One region of the Serratia sp. D1N4 genome, then DNA from elsewhere that is predicted to be linked to it. Evidence: predicted binding sites of a transcription regulator. Region 1 holds the regulator's gene; the other holds the start of a gene.
The links. Region 1 encodes sigma-54, which starts transcription at its own class of promoters, with help from an activator protein. Its sites were predicted from a motif close to GTTGGCACANNTTTCGCTNT; they were not measured.
Positions count from the first base shown of each region.

Region 2: the regulator sigma-54 is predicted to act here: its motif matches at 2,429-2,448, upstream of hycA (formate hydrogenlyase regulator HycA).

Region 1 is NZ_CM137274.1:4,732,177-4,740,499, reverse strand. Features, by position in the region: gene ACX1CU_RS21245 (helix-turn-helix transcriptional regulator) at 1-495, shown strand, start outside; gene ACX1CU_RS21240 (NAD(P)/FAD-dependent oxidoreductase) at 596-1,897, shown strand; gene ACX1CU_RS21235 (cupin domain-containing protein) at 2,180-2,545, shown strand; gene ACX1CU_RS21230 (aldehyde dehydrogenase family protein) at 2,556-4,049, shown strand; gene npr (PTS phosphocarrier protein NPr) at 4,195-4,467, opposite strand; gene rapZ (RNase adapter RapZ) at 4,464-5,318, opposite strand; gene ptsN (PTS IIA-like nitrogen regulatory protein PtsN) at 5,452-5,913, opposite strand; gene hpf (ribosome hibernation promoting factor) at 6,144-6,431, opposite strand; gene rpoN (RNA polymerase factor sigma-54) at 6,455-7,888, opposite strand; gene lptB (LPS export ABC transporter ATP-binding protein) at 7,919-8,323, opposite strand, start outside.
Region 2 is NZ_CM137274.1:2,651,572-2,659,894, reverse strand. Features, by position in the region: gene hypD (hydrogenase formation protein HypD) at 1-832, opposite strand, end outside; gene ACX1CU_RS11610 (HypC/HybG/HupF family hydrogenase formation chaperone) at 819-1,112, opposite strand; gene hypB (hydrogenase nickel incorporation protein HypB) at 1,103-1,897, opposite strand; gene hypA (hydrogenase maturation nickel metallochaperone HypA) at 1,915-2,259, opposite strand; gene hycA (formate hydrogenlyase regulator HycA) at 2,505-2,972, shown strand; gene ACX1CU_RS11590 (4Fe-4S dicluster domain-containing protein) at 3,033-3,638, shown strand; gene ACX1CU_RS11585 (proton-conducting transporter transmembrane domain-containing protein) at 3,635-5,509, shown strand; gene ACX1CU_RS11580 (respiratory chain complex I subunit 1 family protein) at 5,520-6,455, shown strand; gene ACX1CU_RS11575 (hydrogenase large subunit) at 6,474-8,177, shown strand; gene ACX1CU_RS11570 (formate hydrogenlyase complex iron-sulfur subunit) at 8,190-8,323, shown strand, end outside.

The DNA of each region.
Region 1 (8,323 bases):
CTGCGCCAATTGGCCCCGTGCGGTTTTTATCAGACGGATTATTACCGCAACTTCTACCGTAAAACCGGCTGGCACGATGAGGCCGGTGTGTTGCTGCAACTGACGCCGGAGCGTGGTTTGGGCGTGTTTTTCGGCTCTGCACGGCAAACGGTAGGGGTGCGCGCTCCCCGTCTGGCGGATTTACGCGGGGCGTTAACGCTGGTAAAAAGCGTTGCGCGGCTGCACAGTGAGGTGGTGCCCGCTAACGTGCCGGTATCTGCAACTCCGCTGGCAGATAATGCCGCTCAGGCGCGTTATGCATTGACGCCGCGTGAGCGTGAGATTGTCGATCTGATCCTCAACGGTAACGGCTCGCAGCAGATTGCCGAACGGCTATTTATCAGCCTGGGTACGGTAAAAAATCACCGTAAAAACATCTACAGCAAGCTGAAGATCGGTTCTCAGGCCGAGTTGTTCAGCCTGTTCCTCACTACGCCGCTGCGGCGCACCGCATAATGTTAAAATTCTGTTGCAAATATCCCTAAAGGGACATAGCCGCCCGCACTCACTCTCCTGATAATCCAGGCTAAGGCAATGGGTAAACGGGAGTGCAGGAATGAGTAATGAAATCGAATCGTTAACCTACTACGCGGCGACCAAGAAATACGATCTGCGCTTCCCGACGCTGGAAGAAGATCTGGACGTTGATGTGGTGATCATCGGCGGTGGTTTCTCCGGCATTAACACCGCGCTGGAGCTGGCGGAAAAAGGCATCACCAACATTGCCATTCTGGAAGGCCGCTATCTGGGCTATGGCGGCACCGGTCGCAACGGCGGGCAGGTGATGGCCGGGATCGGCCACGATCTGGAAAAGATAAAACGTCACGTTGGCCCGGCCGGGCTGGAAACTATTTTCAAGATCAGCAATCTGGGTGCCGGGATCATCCGCGAGCGGATCAAAAAATACGCTATTAATGCCGATTTCTGCTTCGGCTATGGCTACCTGGGCAGCAATGCGCGGCAGGAGAAAACCCTGCGTAGCTGGCTGAAGGAGTTCAAGGCAGTTTCACCGGATGAAGAGATCGAACTTTATACCGGCTCGGAGGTGAAACAGGTGGTGGGTTCCGATGCCTATACCTGTGCGCTGAAACATATGGGTGGCGGCCACGTCCACTCGCTCAACCTGTTGCTGGGTGAGGCGCAAGCGCTGACGGGTTACGGCGTAAAAATCTTCGAGAACAGCAGCGTGCTGAATGTGGAATACGGTTCGCATATTACCGTGCGCACGGCGATGGGCTCGGTGCGTGCCAAGAAAATGCTCTGGGCCTGCAATGGTTTCCTGAATGGCATGGAGCCTTTCATCTACAACAAAACCATCAACACCTATGCCTTCCAACTGGCTACTGAGCCTTTATCTGACGAGTTGATTAACCGGATCAGCCCGATTCGCGGCGCTTACAGCGATATCCGGCCGGTGATCGACTATTACCGCGTCACCAACGAGAACCGGCTGCTGTTTGGCAGCACGACTCGCTTGATCGAGTACATTCCATCAGATCTGAAAGCCTGGAACCGTAACCTGATGCTGAAGGTGTTCCCTTATCTGAAAGACGTGAAGATCGATCTGGCCTGGGGCGGGCCACTGTGTTGCAGCGCCAATCTGTTCCCGCAGATCGGCACATTGCCACAGCATGACAATGTGTTCTACGTGCAGGGGTATTCCGGCTTTGGCGTGACGCCGAGCCACATCGTTTGCAAGGTGTTGGCGGAGGGCATGAGTGAGGGATCCGATCGTTACGATCTGATGAGCTCGATCCCGCACATCAATATTTTCGGCAAAGACAAACTGCGCCGGGTGATGACCACCGCCGGTAAAGTTTGGCACCAGACTTCGGGCTACTGGAAGGGCCGCCGTTGATTCTGTCGCCCCTCACCCCGGCCCTCTCCCTTGGGAGAGGGGGAAAAGATGTTAGCGGCGCAAGGCACCACTTTGCGGGCGAACGTTGTTGCTGCGGCTATGTACCAGACGGTTCCCTGTCTCGAGGGAGAGGTGAAAAGACGTTAGCGGCTCTGTTTGTGCAAGGTGCCACTTTGCAGGAGAGCGCCGTTGTTGCAGCGATGCGCTAGACAGTCCCCTCTCCCTTGGGGAGAGGGTTAGGGTGAGGGGAAAATCCCATCATTGATTTTAAAAGGAAAAACCATGAAACCATTACTGCTTAAACAAACACTACCAGAGCTGCTGCAAATCGGCAGCGTTAGCAATCTGGGGGCGACGGTTGTTGCCGGTGAACCTAACGTCGGTGTGGCGATGATCTTTGGTGAACCGTCAGACAACCTGAATTGCGGCGTCTTTAGCTGCACCCGGGGCTCGTTCGTGATGGAATATCCGTTTACTGAGCATGCCACCGTGTGGGAAGGCACCGCGACGCTGACCAACCAGAACACCGGTGAATCGGTGCAATATCAAGCCGGTGACTCCTGGTTTGTGGAAAAAGGCACCCCGGTACGCTGGGAAATTACCTCCGATCGTTTTATTAAGCACTATCTGGCGATTGTGGAAGGTTGAGGAGGATGCGATGACTGACATTACGCTGCTGCCGCAGGTGACAGCATTTCTGGGCCGCGATCATGGTCACTACATCAACGGCCAGTTACTGACCGGAACAGGAACGGAAAGGTTTGCGGTGGTGAACCCGGCAACCGGGCAGGCCATTGCGCAGGTCATGGAAGGCGAACAGAAAGAGGTGGATGCCGCAATGCAGGCGGCATTTAGCGCTTTCCACGGTGCCTGGGCGCAGGTGTCGCCGATGGAGCGCGGCAACTGCCTAACGCGCTTGGCCGATTTGCTACAAGCACACCGCGAAGAGTTGGCGCAGTTGGAAAGCCTGTGTTCCGGTAAAACCATTCAACTGGCGCGTGGCTTGGAAATCGACATGGCTGCGCAGTTCCTGCGTTACTTTGCCGGTTGGTCGAGCAAAATCAGTGGGGAAACGCTCAACGTTTCATTGCCTTCCTTCAAGGGAGAACAGTACACCGCCTTCACCCGGCGCGAACCGCTGGGCGTGGTGGTGGGTATTATCCCGTGGAACTTCTCGATCATGATCGCCATCTGGAAGCTGGCTGCGGCGCTGACCTGCGGCTGTACGGTGGTGCTGAAACCCAGTGAATATACGCCGCTGACCATGTTGCGGGTGGCTGAGCTGGCGAAAGCAGCGGGGATCCCGGATGGTGCGCTTAATGTGATCAACGGCTCCGGTGCGCGTTTGGGCCCGGCGCTGATCGCTCACCCTCATTGCGCCAAAGTGACCTTTACCGGCTCGGTGCCGACCGGCATTGCCGTGGGTAAAGCCGCCATGGAGCAGGGGATTGTGCGTACTACGCTGGAGTTGGGTGGTAAAAATGGCGCAGCGTTTCTGGCCGATGTCTCAGTCGACAAGATGGTCGACGGCATCATCGAAGCGGGTTACCTGAATCAGGGGCAAATCTGCGCGGCGGCCGAGCGTTTTTATCTGCCGGCCAGCCATATCGACGAGGTGTTGGAAAAGCTGACGCAGCGTTTGGGCGCCATGAAGGTGGGATCGTCACTGGATGAAACCACCGAAGTCGGCCCGTTAGCTAACGAAGCCCATTACCGCAAGGTGCTTGGCCTGTTCGATAAGGCGCGTGCCGAAAGCAGCCAGATTGTCTGCGGCGGCCATGCGCTCGCTGGCCCCGGTTTCTTTGTGGCCCCGACGGCGATCCGCGCCAATGGGCCGAACGATCTGTTGATGCGTGAGGAAACCTTCGGCCCGGTGGGCACCTTCCTGGCTTATGACGATGAAGAGCAGATGATCGCCATGATGAACGACTCGCCTTACGGCCTGGCGGCCAGCCTATGGACCAACGATCTCAGCAAGGCGATGCGCATGATCCCACGGATCGAAGCCGGTACGGTGTGGATCAATATGCACACCTTCCTCGATCCGGCATTGCCGTTCGGTGGGGTGAAATCGTCAGGGATTGGGCGTGAATTTGGCAGCGCGTTTATCGAGCATTATACCGAGCTGAAATCGGTGATGATAAGGTACTAAGCATACCCGTCGTCTTTCAAGCCGCAGCGTTGTTGGCTGCGTGCGTGAACCCCAGTCACTTACCTAAGTAAGCTCCTGGGGATTAACGCCCTTGCCGCCTGGCTGCAACTTGAAATTCATAGGGTATTCTGGGATGGGGAGAGGATTAATCCTCATCAAAGCCGGAATTAAACAGCTCAATCACCGCCGCCAGGGCCTGTTGTTCTTGCGGCCCGGTGGCTTCAATTTCGATCTGACGGCCTTGGGCGGAATCCAGCATCAGTAGGGCTATCACGCTGCTGGCCTCCGCTTCGGTGCCGCTGTCATTACGCAGCAGCACCTCGGCGTCAAAACTCTGCACCAGTTCAAACAGCTTCATCGCTGGCCGGGCATGCATGCCCAGCCGATTTTTGATTTCTACCGTCTGCTTGACCGTCATTGCTTGCGTTTTTCCAGCGTGCGGTGGCGTGATTGCACGTTCTTGCCGCGCGAGCGGAAATAATCAGCCAACTGTTCAGCGACATACACCGAACGGTGTTTACCGCCGGTACAACCGATAGCCACGGTCAGATAGCTGCGATTGTTGGTTTCCAGCATCGGCAGCCACAGTTCCAGATAGCTGCGCGTCTGGTAGATGAAGTTATGCACTTCGGTGTGGCGATCGAGGAACGACGCCACCGGTTTATCCAGGCCGGTCATCGGGCGCAGTTTTGGATCCCAGTGCGGGTTTGGCAGGAAACGCACGTCGAACACATAGTCGGCATCAATAGGAAGGCCATGCTTGAAGCCGAAGGATTCAAACACCATGGTCAATTCGCGTTCGCGTTTACCCAGCAGGCGGGTACGCAGCATTTCGGCCAGCTCATGCACCGACATTTCTGAGGTGTCGATGATCAGATCGGCGCGCGAACGCAGGGGTTCGAGCAAATCGCTTTCTTCATCGATCGCGCTTTCCAGCGACAGATTTTTGGCAGAAAGAGGATGCAGGCGGCGAGTATCGCTGTAGCGGCGGATCAGGGTATTGCGATCGGCGTCGAGGAACAGCAGTTGCGGTGAAAAGCTCTCTGGCAACTGCGTCATTGCATGTTCGAACACTTCCGGTGATTCGGGCATGTTACGCACGTCAATGCTCACCGCCGCAGAGGTATTACGCTCAGCCAGCGTTTGAGCAAGCTGCGGCAGCAGTACTACCGGCAGGTTATCAACGCAGTAAAAACCCATATCTTCCAGCGCCCGTAGGGCGACAGACTTCCCTGAACCGGAACGGCCGCTGACAATCATCAGCACCATGTGGCAACTCCCCCTGGCATCTCAATGGCGCTTATCGCCACCGTTAGGATCTTTTATTATCCAGGCCGAAGCCTGGATGCATTATCAGTAAAACAGTAGCTTTTTCATGGCTGAAAGTCACGTCAACCAACGGTTATTCGGTGATAATCTGATAGAGCTCTTCATCGGTCTGTGCAGCCCGCAGGCGGCGGCAGACGGTTTTGTCCGCCAACCGTTTGGCGACCAGCGACAGCGTATGCAAATGCGTTTTGCATTGGTCGGCCGGGACCAGCAAGGCGAACAGCAGGTCGACCGGCTGGTTATCAATGGCGTCAAAGGCGATGGGTTGTTCCAGACGGATAAACACGCCAACGGCACGCAGGGTGTCCTCTTCCAGTTTGCCATGGGGGATCGCGATACCGTTGCCGATACCGGTACTGCCCATGCGCTCCCGGGTGAGAACCGCCTCAAACACCACCTGCGAAGGCAGGTTGAGCTGTTTGGCTGCCAATTCGCTGATAATTTCCAACGCCCGTTTCTTGCTGGTGCAGTGTACCGAGCTTTTGGTGCACTCGATGTTTAATACCGAGCTTAATTGCATTATTTCGTTGTTCATCTCATCTTCACTTAAAAAACCTCATCAAACGCTGTGACTGGCGATTTGAAACCACAACGGGTGGTGTGCAAACTGCCTGTGCCGATTACGCTTGATGAATCGGTTTTTTTCGCCGGTTTAACCCTGATGGCTGATCGGCGTGCCCCATTCAGGGTAACACGCCGATGGTTGCCTGGTAGCCAATGACTACAATTTGGGCTGCTTTCGCCTGGGCGATCGCGGCCTTAATGTCAGTGCTGCTTGAGTTTGTCTTTATGCTTGTTCAATTGGCGCGCCAGTTTATCGATCAGGCTGTCAATTGCGGCATACATATCTTCTTTTTCCGAGGTGGCGTGCAACTCGCCTCCATTCACGTGCACCGTTGCTTCAGCAATCTGCTGCACTTTTTCCACACTAAGAACGACATACACCTGATTTATGCGATCAAAATACTGTTCGAGTTTGGCGAACTTGGTGTTCACAAACTCACGCATAGGTTCAGTGACTTCGATGTGGTGTCCGGTAATGTTGAGCTGCATAATGTCTTCCTTCTCTAGTGAGGTCAAATCAACTGTTTGCGCTGATTTGACGGCGGGATGGACAAAGACTCTCGGTACTTGGCAACGGTGCGCCGTGCCACCATGATCCCCTGATCGGAAAGCATCGTGGCCAGCTTGCTGTCGCTAAGCGGTTTAGCGGGGTTTTCCGCCGCAATCAACTTCTTCACCAACGCACGGATCGCCGTGGAGGAGGCTTCGCCGCCGCTGTCGGTATTCACATGGCTGGAGAAGAAATATTTTAATTCAAAAATGCCGCGCGGGCTGTGCAGAAACTTCTGCGTGGTCACGCGCGAGATGGTCGATTCGTGCATCTCCACGGCCTGGGCGATATCGGCCAGCACCATGGGTTTCATAAATTCTTCCCCCTGTTCAAAGAACGCTTCCTGCTGATCGACAATGCAGCGGGTCACTTTGAGCAGAGTGTCGTTACGGCTTTCCAGGCTTTTAATCAGCCACTTCGCTTCCTGCAGATTGCTGCGGATAAACTGGCCGTCGGCATCGTTGCGCACGCTATTGCCAAGCGCAGCATACTGCTGGTTGATCTTCAGCCGCGGGATGCTGTCAGTATTGAGTTCAACCTGCCATTTATCCTGTACCTTGCGCACCAGCACATCCGGGATCACATACTCTGATTCACCGGTGTTGATTGACTGACCAGGACGCGGGTTGAGCGACTGAATCAGCACCATCGCTTCTTTCAGTGTATCTTCTTTTAAGCGGGTTGTTCGCATCAGGCTGCGAAAGTCGTGATTGGCCAGCAAATCCAGATGATGACTGACGATTAATTGTGCTTCGGCGAGATAAGGCGTGTCTTTGGCGTATTGAGAAAGCTGGATCAGCAAGCAATCACGCAGATCGCGCGCGGCAACGCCGATCGGGTCGAAGCGCTGTACGCGTTTCAGTACCGCCTCGACCTCGTCCATGGTCACATTGTCATCACCGATGCTTTCCAGAATGTCTTCCAGCGGCACGGTGAGATAGCCGGTATCATCAACGGCGTCGACGATCGAGGTGGCAATGGCCGCGTCGGTATCGGAAAACGGCGTTAAATCCACCTGCCACATCAGATAGTCTTGCAGCGTCTGGGTGGTTTCCCCCTGATAGACCGGGAGTTCATCATCGCTGTAATCGATGCTGTTACCTGATGGGGTACCTGCGGTGTAGATTTCGTCCCAAGTGGCATCCAGAGGCAGCTCTTCGGGCATATCCTTCTGTTCCAGCGCTTCACGGGTATCCAGCGCTTCGGTCTCGGGGCGTTCTTCAGTGTCGATCTCGTCGTGCAGGTCGGTTTGTTCAAGCAGTGGGTTGCTCTCTAACGCCAGTTGGATTTCCTGCTGGAGCTCAAGCGTGGACAGCTGCAGCAGACGTATCGCCTGCTGTAGCTGGGGAGTCATCGCCAATTGTTGGCTGAGCCTGAGTTGCAAACCTTGCTTCATAATCTTCAGGTTACTTCCGTTTGCTAGAACCTAGAGGCGGAATTCTTCGCCCAGATAAACGCGTTTCACTTGCTCATCGGCCAGAATAGCATCTGGTGTGCCATGGGCAATCAGTTTGCCTTGGCTGACAATGTAGGCGCGTTCACACACGTCCAGCGTTTCGCGCACGTTGTGGTCAGTGATCAGCACGCCCAGGCCGCTGTCACGCAGGTGCTCGATGATTTTCTTTATATCGATAACGGAAATCGGGTCAACCCCGGCAAAGGGTTCATCCAGCAGGATGAATTTCGGGTTGGCGGCCAGCGCGCGGGCAATTTCCACGCGGCGGCGTTCACCACCGGAAAGTGACTGGCCCAGGTTGTCGCGCAGATGAGAAATATGGAACTCCTCCATCAGTTCTACCGCACGATCGGTACGCTGTTCGCTGGTGAGATC
Region 2 (8,323 bases), 2.1 Mb from region 1:
CGCCGAGGGTAAACACCTCGCGTATCGCCTGCTGCGCCAGTGGGTTACCCGCTTCCGGCACTACCCGCCGATACTGGTTCTGTGTCTGGCTTTGCTGCTGGCAAAACTGTTCAACCAGCATCATCACACCCTGCAAAATATCCAGCGGTTCAAAACCGGTCACCACCAGAGGTTTGTGATATTGCTGGCTGATAAAGTGATACGGCGTGGTGCCGATCACCATGCTGACATGGCCGGGGGCCAGAAAGCCGTCGATGCGCACATCCGGCTGCTGCAACAGGCTGCGCAAGGTGGGGATCAGGCTGATATGCTGGCAAAATACGCTGAAGTTTGCCGTACCTTCCAGCTTCGCCTGCTGTAGCGTCACCGCCGTGACCGGCGTGGTGGTCTCAAAACCCAGAGCGAAAAACACCACCTGCCGCTGCGGGTTTTGCCGCGCCAGTTGCAAGGCGTCCAGCGGTGAGTACACCACCCGCACATCGGCCCCGCGCTCTCTGGCCTGCAACAGCGAACCCTGCCTGCCCGGCACGCGCAGCGCGTCACCAAAGGTGCAGAAAATCACCTCAGGATGCGCGGCAATCTCGCAGCAGGCATCAATGCGCCCCATCGGCAACACGCACACCGGGCAGCCAGGGCCATGGATAAATTCAATCTGCGGCGGCAACAGCTTATCCAGCCCAAAGCGGAAAATGGCATGGGTATGCCCACCACAGACTTCCATGATCTGCAATGGCCGCTCGGCGGTCGCCGGTAGCTGCTCCGCGCGGCGGAAAATACGCTGCAACAGCAGTTTTACCAGGCGCGGATCGCGGAATTCATCAACGTAATCCATGGTTACCTTCCCCGGCCAGAAACAGCGCCACGTCCTGTTCCACTTCCCCCATCGCCTGCAAGGCCGCCAGCATCTCCTGAGCTTCTTGCTGGTCAAGGCGGCTCATGGCAAAGCCTACGTGGATCAACACCCAGCAGCCGATCAGCGCTTCGCGGGGTTCATCGGCCTGGCACACCAGGGCAATATTGACCTCGCGCTGTACTCCGCATACATCAGCCCAGGCGTGCTGCGGCTGGATCTTATCCAATGCTACGATCTGGCCGGGAATGCCTATGCACATAGCTGCGCCTCCAGCCAGGCCAGCCACTGATCCATGCCCTCACCGCTGCTGGCAGACAGAGCGATCACCTCGATCGCTGGGTTAACCAAGCGGGCATTGGCAATGCAGGCCGCCAGATCAAAGTCCAGATAGGGCAGCAGATCGATCTTGTTCAGCAGCATCAGGCTGGCGGCGGCAAACATATGTGGATATTTCAGCGGTTTGTCTTCCCCTTCGGTTACCGACAGCACCGCCACCTTGTGCCGCTCGCCGAGATCGAAACTGGCCGGGCACACCAGATTGCCCACGTTCTCGATAAACAGCAGGCTGTGCGGCTTCAGCGCCAGCCGCTGAGCGGCATCCTGCACCATCTGAGCATCCAGATGGCAGCCTTTGCCGGTATTAACCTGGATCGCCGCCACCCCGGTAGCGCGAATGCGTTCGGCATCGTTGGTGGTTTGCTGATCGCCTTCGACCACCGCGCACTCCTGCTTGCCGCGCAGCCGCAACAGGGTGTTGGTCAGCAGCGTGGTTTTACCCGAACCGGGGCTGGAAACCAGATTCAGCGCCAGAATATGCTGCGCGGCGAAATACTGCCGGTTGTGTTCCGCCAGCCGATCGTTTTTATCCAGCACGCGGGTTTCAATCTCCAGCATCCGGCGCTGGCTGATGCCCGGCGCATGGGTGCCTGCCACGCCAAAGCCGTAATGCAGATCGCCCTGCAGGCTCCGTTGCGGGCGGAATGGCACTTTTACTTCGCCTTCAATCGTTACTTCACCTTGGGCACAACCGCAGGTACTGCACATATTCATTCCCCTTTGCGTTATTCAATTTCCAGGCGCTTGATTTGCAGGCCATCGTCCGCCTGCACCCGCAGATTGCGCCCGGCACACTGCGGGCAGAGCAACACCTGCGGCATGAGCAGCCGAACATCCGCTTGGCAGTCATGGCACCAGCACTGCGCCTGCTGCTCGATCACATGCAGTTCGCACCCTTCTGCCAGCGTGCCGCGGCACACCATGTCGAAACAGAACCTCAGCGATTCCGCCTCTACACAGGAAAATGCCCCCACTTCAAACCACACCGCAGTAATGCGCCGCGCCTGATGTTGCCGGGCATGCTGCTGCATGATCTCCACCGCGTGCTGGCACAAGGTTATTTCGTGCATTGAACCTCCGTACACCGAGTCATGGATCTCTCTTTGCAAATACGGTGCCAAATCGCGAGTGACATATTTGTCGAACGACATGTCATCGACACCCTAATGAAGTTGAACGTTTACCCGGTAGTGAATGATTACCGATTGAATCTAAAGGGAATAGTGAGCGAATAGCGGTTTTGGCACGCTTTATGCCATAGCAAGCTGACCAACAACTATTTCGACAGTCGTGATTTCAATATTGGGTGACGAGCATGAGCACAATCAGTGAAGTAACCAGCCAGGCTGACTATATCGCCAGTAAAAACAACCGCTTGATGGCGCAGTGGCAAACCTATCACAGCACGCTGATCAAGGCGGTGACTACCACGAAAAAGAAGATTAATCATGAATTTACCTACAGCCAGGAAAATGACCTGCGCTTTATTTTATTCAATCACTTTCTTGTCCGCGTTCAGTTAACCGATGGTTTTTACAGCCGCGATATTTGCTACAGCATTAATCTGGCCAGCCCCCAGGAAGCAGAGCACTTTGCGCCCTTCGCCCACGCCACGCTGGGTGAAGACGGCAATATCGACGGCGTGGTGAATAACCGCGATATGCCAGCGGTCTTCGATCACTACCTGAATAAGATCGCCGTCATCTATCAATGCCTGTTTGATTCATTGCATGACGGCCATGCCATTCATGACGCGCTGATAAAAATTACCCAGCCTGCATAACTGTCGAAACGTCATTTTTTACTGTCGATTTCGTCAAAAATGACGAAACAAGGAGCGTGCATGAACCGCTTTATCATTGCGGACCCCAAACTCTGTATTGGCTGCAACACCTGCATGGCGAGTTGTTCTGAGGAACACCGGCTACAGGGGTTGCAGGCACTGCCTCGGTTACAGGTTAAACGCAGCGCTTACGACTCGGCACCGGTGATGTGCCACCAATGCGAAGACGCGCCCTGCGCGCAGGTGTGCCCGGTGAATGCCATTCGGCATCAGGATAGCGCCATCGTGCTGAACGAAAGCCTGTGCGTCAGTTGCAAGCTGTGCGGCATTGCCTGCCCGTTCGGTGCCATCGGTTTCGCTGGCAGCAGGCCGCTGGCTATCCCAGCCGATTGTAATACCCCATTGGCGCTGCCTGCCGAACGCGCACCGCGCCCAATCAGTGCCTTTCTCGATTGCCTGCCGGGCGTGCGCGCGGTGGCGGTGAAGTGCGATCTGTGTGCCTTCAGCCCCGCAGGCCCGGCCTGTATCCGCACCTGTCCTACCCAAGCCATCCGGCTAGTGACCGATAGCGACGTGCGCCACGCCAGCAAACAGAAGCGGCGCAACGCCATGCAGGCGCTCTGCGCCGATCTGCCGTTCGTCACCCGCAAGGAGCCACACTCATGATGAATGCCACACTACCCGATCCGCTGTTGCTACTTGCGCTGGCACTGGCGGGGCATCTGCTGTTCGCCCTGCTGAGTTGGCTGCTGGCATCCTGGCCGCGCCTGGGAGCTCTGTTCAGCGGCGGCGGCCTTATTCTCTGTGCGCTCACCGCCTTGCTGGCCGCGGGGAAAATGCTGTTCAGCCCGCTGCACAGCGCCGTTTTACCCTGGCTGCACTATGCCGTTGAGGTCAGTGGCCTGAATGCCCTGCTGCTGTTGGTGATTGCCCTGAGCGCTTTGTGCGCTGGGCTGTATCACGCCGGTTGGTTGCACACTCTTAGCGCCCAGCAACGCGGCCGCATCGGCGGGTTAACCCATCTGCTGCTGGCGGCCCTCAGTGCGGCGGTGATGGCCGATAACGCCATCGCGCTAGTGTTGCTGCTGGAGTTGGCGGCGCTGTGCGGTTACTTCCTGATCGGCAAGCCGCAGGATGGTAAAAGCCTGCGTGCCGGGCATAACCAGTTCCTGCTGGCGCGCCTTGGTACGCTGCTGCTGATCGTGGCTTTTGCGCTGGTTGCTACCCACAGCCACAGCCTGCAATTTAGCGCGATCCGCGCCACGCCGTTGCCCGATACGTTACGCAGCGGCGTGTTTCTGCTGGCGCTGGCGGGCTTCGGCATTTTTGCCGGGGTGATGCCGCTGCATGCCTGGGTGCCGCAATCTCACAGCAGCGCACCCGCCTCGGCGGCGATGCTGTTCTCTGCGGCACTGATGAAAGTTGGCCTGCTTGGCGTGCTGAAAATCGGCCTGGATCTACTGGGCACGCCGCCGCTGTGGTGGGGCCTGCTGGTATTGCTGCTGGCGGCCGGTACCGCATTCTTCGGTGGGCTGTACGCGCTGATGGAGCACGATCTGCGCCGCCTGCTGGCTTATCACACGCTGGAAAATATCGGCATCATCCTGCTGGGCATTGGTGGCGCGATGGTCGGTATGGCGCTGCAACTGCCGTTGCTGACGGCATTCTCTTTAGTGGGCGGGCTGTTTCACCTGCTCAATCACAGCCTGTTCAAGAGCGCGCTATTTTTGGCGGCAGGCACCATCGAACAGCAAACCGGCCTGAAAGACATGGAAAAAATGGGCGGACTGGCGCGCCTGATGCCCTGGACCGCCATCGCCATGCTGATTGGCCTGGTTTCCATGGCGGCACTGCCGCCGCTGAACGGCTTTGCCAGCGAATGGCTGATCTATCAGGGCCTGTTCCAGTTCAGCGCTGGCCCAGCCTTTATTGGCCGGTTGTTCGGCCCGCTGCTGGCGGTGGCGTTAGCCATTACCGGCGCGCTGGCGGTGATGTGCGTCAGTAAAGTGTTTGGCGTCGCCTGCCTAGGCGCACCACGCTGTGAGGCTGCGGCCAATGCACGCCCGGCTAACGGTTGGTTGACCTGTAGCCATCTGCTGCCTGCGTTACTGTGCCTGCTGTGCGGTATCGGCGCGCCTTGGCTGATCCCGCTGTTTGCCCAGTTGGCTTCTGGCTGGCTGCATCAGCCACCGCTCGCTACCACCACAATGGTTTCCCCACCGCTGATCGCCATTCTGCTGCTGGCTATGCCGCTGCTGCCGTTGCTGATCGCCGCCCGTTACCAGGCCCACCGCCCGCCAAACCGGCAACAGGGCAGCGCCTGGGCCTGTGGCTATGGGCATGAAGCAGAGATGGTGATCACAGCTACCGGCTTTGCCCAGCCGTTGCGGGTGATGTTCGCCCCAATGTATCGGCTGCGGCGCTGGCTGCTGCCCGTTCGTTTAAGTGAACAGTTACACCGTAACGGATTTGCCACTTTCTGCCGTGGCTTGGCCGCCGCTGAGTTGGCGGTGCTGTTGGTGGTGGTTTTTGCCTGAGGAGATGTAAATGACTTATTCCACGCTATTACTGGGCCTGTTGCAGGCGGCGATCTTGCTGGCCGTGGCCCCGCTGTTTGCCGGGGTCAGCCGGATGTTGCGCGCCCGTATTCACAGCCGCCGTGGCCCCGGCGTGTTACAGGAATACCGCGATATCGCCAAGCTGCTGAAGCGCCAGAGCCTAGCCCCGGCGGCTTCTGGCCTGGTATTCCGCGCGATGCCCTATTTGCTCACCGGTACGCTGTTGGCGATCGCCTGCGCCTTGCCGATGCTGAGTACCGCCTCGCCATTGCCCGCTATCGGCGATGTCATCACGCTGATCTACCTGTTTGCCGTGGTGCGCTTTCTGTTCGCCATTGCCGGGCTGGATACCGGCAGCACCTTTACCGCCATCGGTGCCAGCCGCGAAGCGGTGCTCGGCATTCTGGTTGAGCCAATCCTGCTGCTCGGCCTGTGGGTAGCGGCGCTGGTTGCCGGTTCTACCCAACTGAGCGCTATCGTTCAGCGCGTGCTCGAACTGCCCCATACCGCCGGGTTGCCGCTGCTGCTGGCCGGGCTGGCCTGTGCTTTCGCCACCTTTATCGAGATGGGCAAACTGCCGTTCGACATGGCCGAAGCGGAGCAAGAGCTGCAAGAAGGCCCGCTGACTGAATATTCCGGTGCCGCACTCGGCATTCTGAAATGGGGACTTAGTTTGAAGCAACTGGTGGTGCTGCAATTGTTCCTTGGCGTGTTTCTGCCCTGGGGCCAAGCGGCTTCATTGACCCTGCCTGCGCTGTTGGTGGCCCTGTTTTTTGCCCTGCTCAAGCTGCTTTGCGCCGTGGGGCTGATCGCGGCGATCGAAAACAGCGTAGCGCGGCTGCGTTTCCTGAAAACCGCCCGCACCACCTGGGCCGGTTTTGGGCTGGCTTTTCTGGCGCTGGTTTCCTGGCTGATCGTCGGCTGAATAATCACAGAGGCAATAATGACTAACGAACATCAAGGCCAGCACTATCTGGCAGCGCTGCAACTGCAGTTTCCCGCCGCCGTACTGGCTGCAGAATGGCAAACCGCCGATCAGCTTACCGTAACGGTAAAGCTCAATGCGCTGCCGGAAGTGGTGGAATGGCTGTATTACTCGCAAGGAGGTTGGCTGTCGGTGCTGTTTGGCAATGACGAGCGCACCCTGTGCGGCCATTACGCGCTGTATTACGTGCTGTCGATGGAACAAGGCAGCAAGTGCTGGATCACCGTGCGCGCCGAAGTGGATGCCCAGACGCTGGAATTCCCTTCTGTCACCTCGCGCGTACCGGCCGCCGTCTGGGGCGAGCGCGAAGTGCGCGACATGTACGGCCTGCGCCCGGTCGGCCTGCCGGATGAGCGGCGCTTGGTGCTGCCCGATGATTGGCCGGACGATCTCCATCCGCTGCGCAAAGATGCAATGGACTACCGTCAGCGCCCGGCCCCCACTACCGATGTGGAGACCTATCCGTTTATCAGCGAAGCCGGAGCCAATGCCAACGTGGTGCCGATCGGCCCGTTGCATATCACCTCGGACGAACCGGGGCATTTCCGCCTGTTTGTTGACGGTGAAGACATTATCGACGCCGACTACCGCCTGTTTTACGTGCATCGCGGCATGGAAAAGCTGGCCGAAACCCGCATGGGCTACAACGAAGTGACCTTTCTTTCCGACCGGGTGTGCGGCATTTGCGGCTTCACCCACAGCGTGGCCTATACCAGTTCGGTGGAAAATGCCATGGGGATCCAGGTGCCGGAACGCGCCCAGATGATCCGCTCGATCCTGCTGGAGGTGGAACGGCTGCACAGCCATCTGCTGAATCTGGGGCTGGCCTGCCACTTTGTTGGTTTTGACTCTGGCTTTATGCAGTTTTTCCGCGTGCGTGAACAGTCGATGAAGATGGCCGAAGTGCTGACCGGCGCGCGCAAGACCTATGGTATGAACCTGATCGGCGGCATCCGCCGCGATATGCTGAAAGACGACATGTTGCAAACCCTGCGGCTGGCGGCACAGATGCGCGGCGAACTGACCGATTTAGTGGAGATCCTGCTCAGTACGCCAAATACCGAACAGCGCAGCGTAGGGATTGGGCGGCTTGATCCGCAGGTGGCACGCGATTACAGCAACGTTGGCCCGATGATCCGTGGCAGCGGCCACCGCCGCGATACCCGCATCGATCACCCGTTCGCGGGCTACGCCAAGCTGCCGGTGGAGCTGTGCGTGGAAGATGGCTGCGACGTTTATTCCCGCCTCAAGGTGCGTATTCACGAAGTGTTCAACTCGCTCAACATCATCGAATTTGGTTTACAGAGCCTGCCCAGCGGGCCGCTGGCGGTAGAAGGTTTCAGCTACATTCCGCACCGCTTTGCGCTGGGCTTTGCCGAAGCACCGCGCGGCGATGACATCCATTGGAGCATGACCGGCGACAACCAGAAGCTGTTCCGCTGGCGCTGCCGGGCGGCCACCTACGCCAATTGGCCGACGCTGCGTTACATGCTGCGCGGCAACACCGTGTCGGACGCGCCGTTGATCATCGGCAGCCTCGATCCCTGCTATTCCTGCACCGATCGCATGACCATCGTCGACGTGCGCAAACGCCAGTCGATCGTGGTGCCGTACAAAGAGATCGAACGTTATGGCATCGAACGGAAAAACAAGCCGTTTTAACCGGAGCCCATCATGCTGAAATTGATCAAAAAAGTGCTGAAAACCGGTCACGTCACCGTGGCCTATCCGGCACAGCCGCTGGAGGTTGATCCGAACTTCCGCGGCAAACCCGAATATCATCCGCAACAGTGCATTGCCTGCGGTGC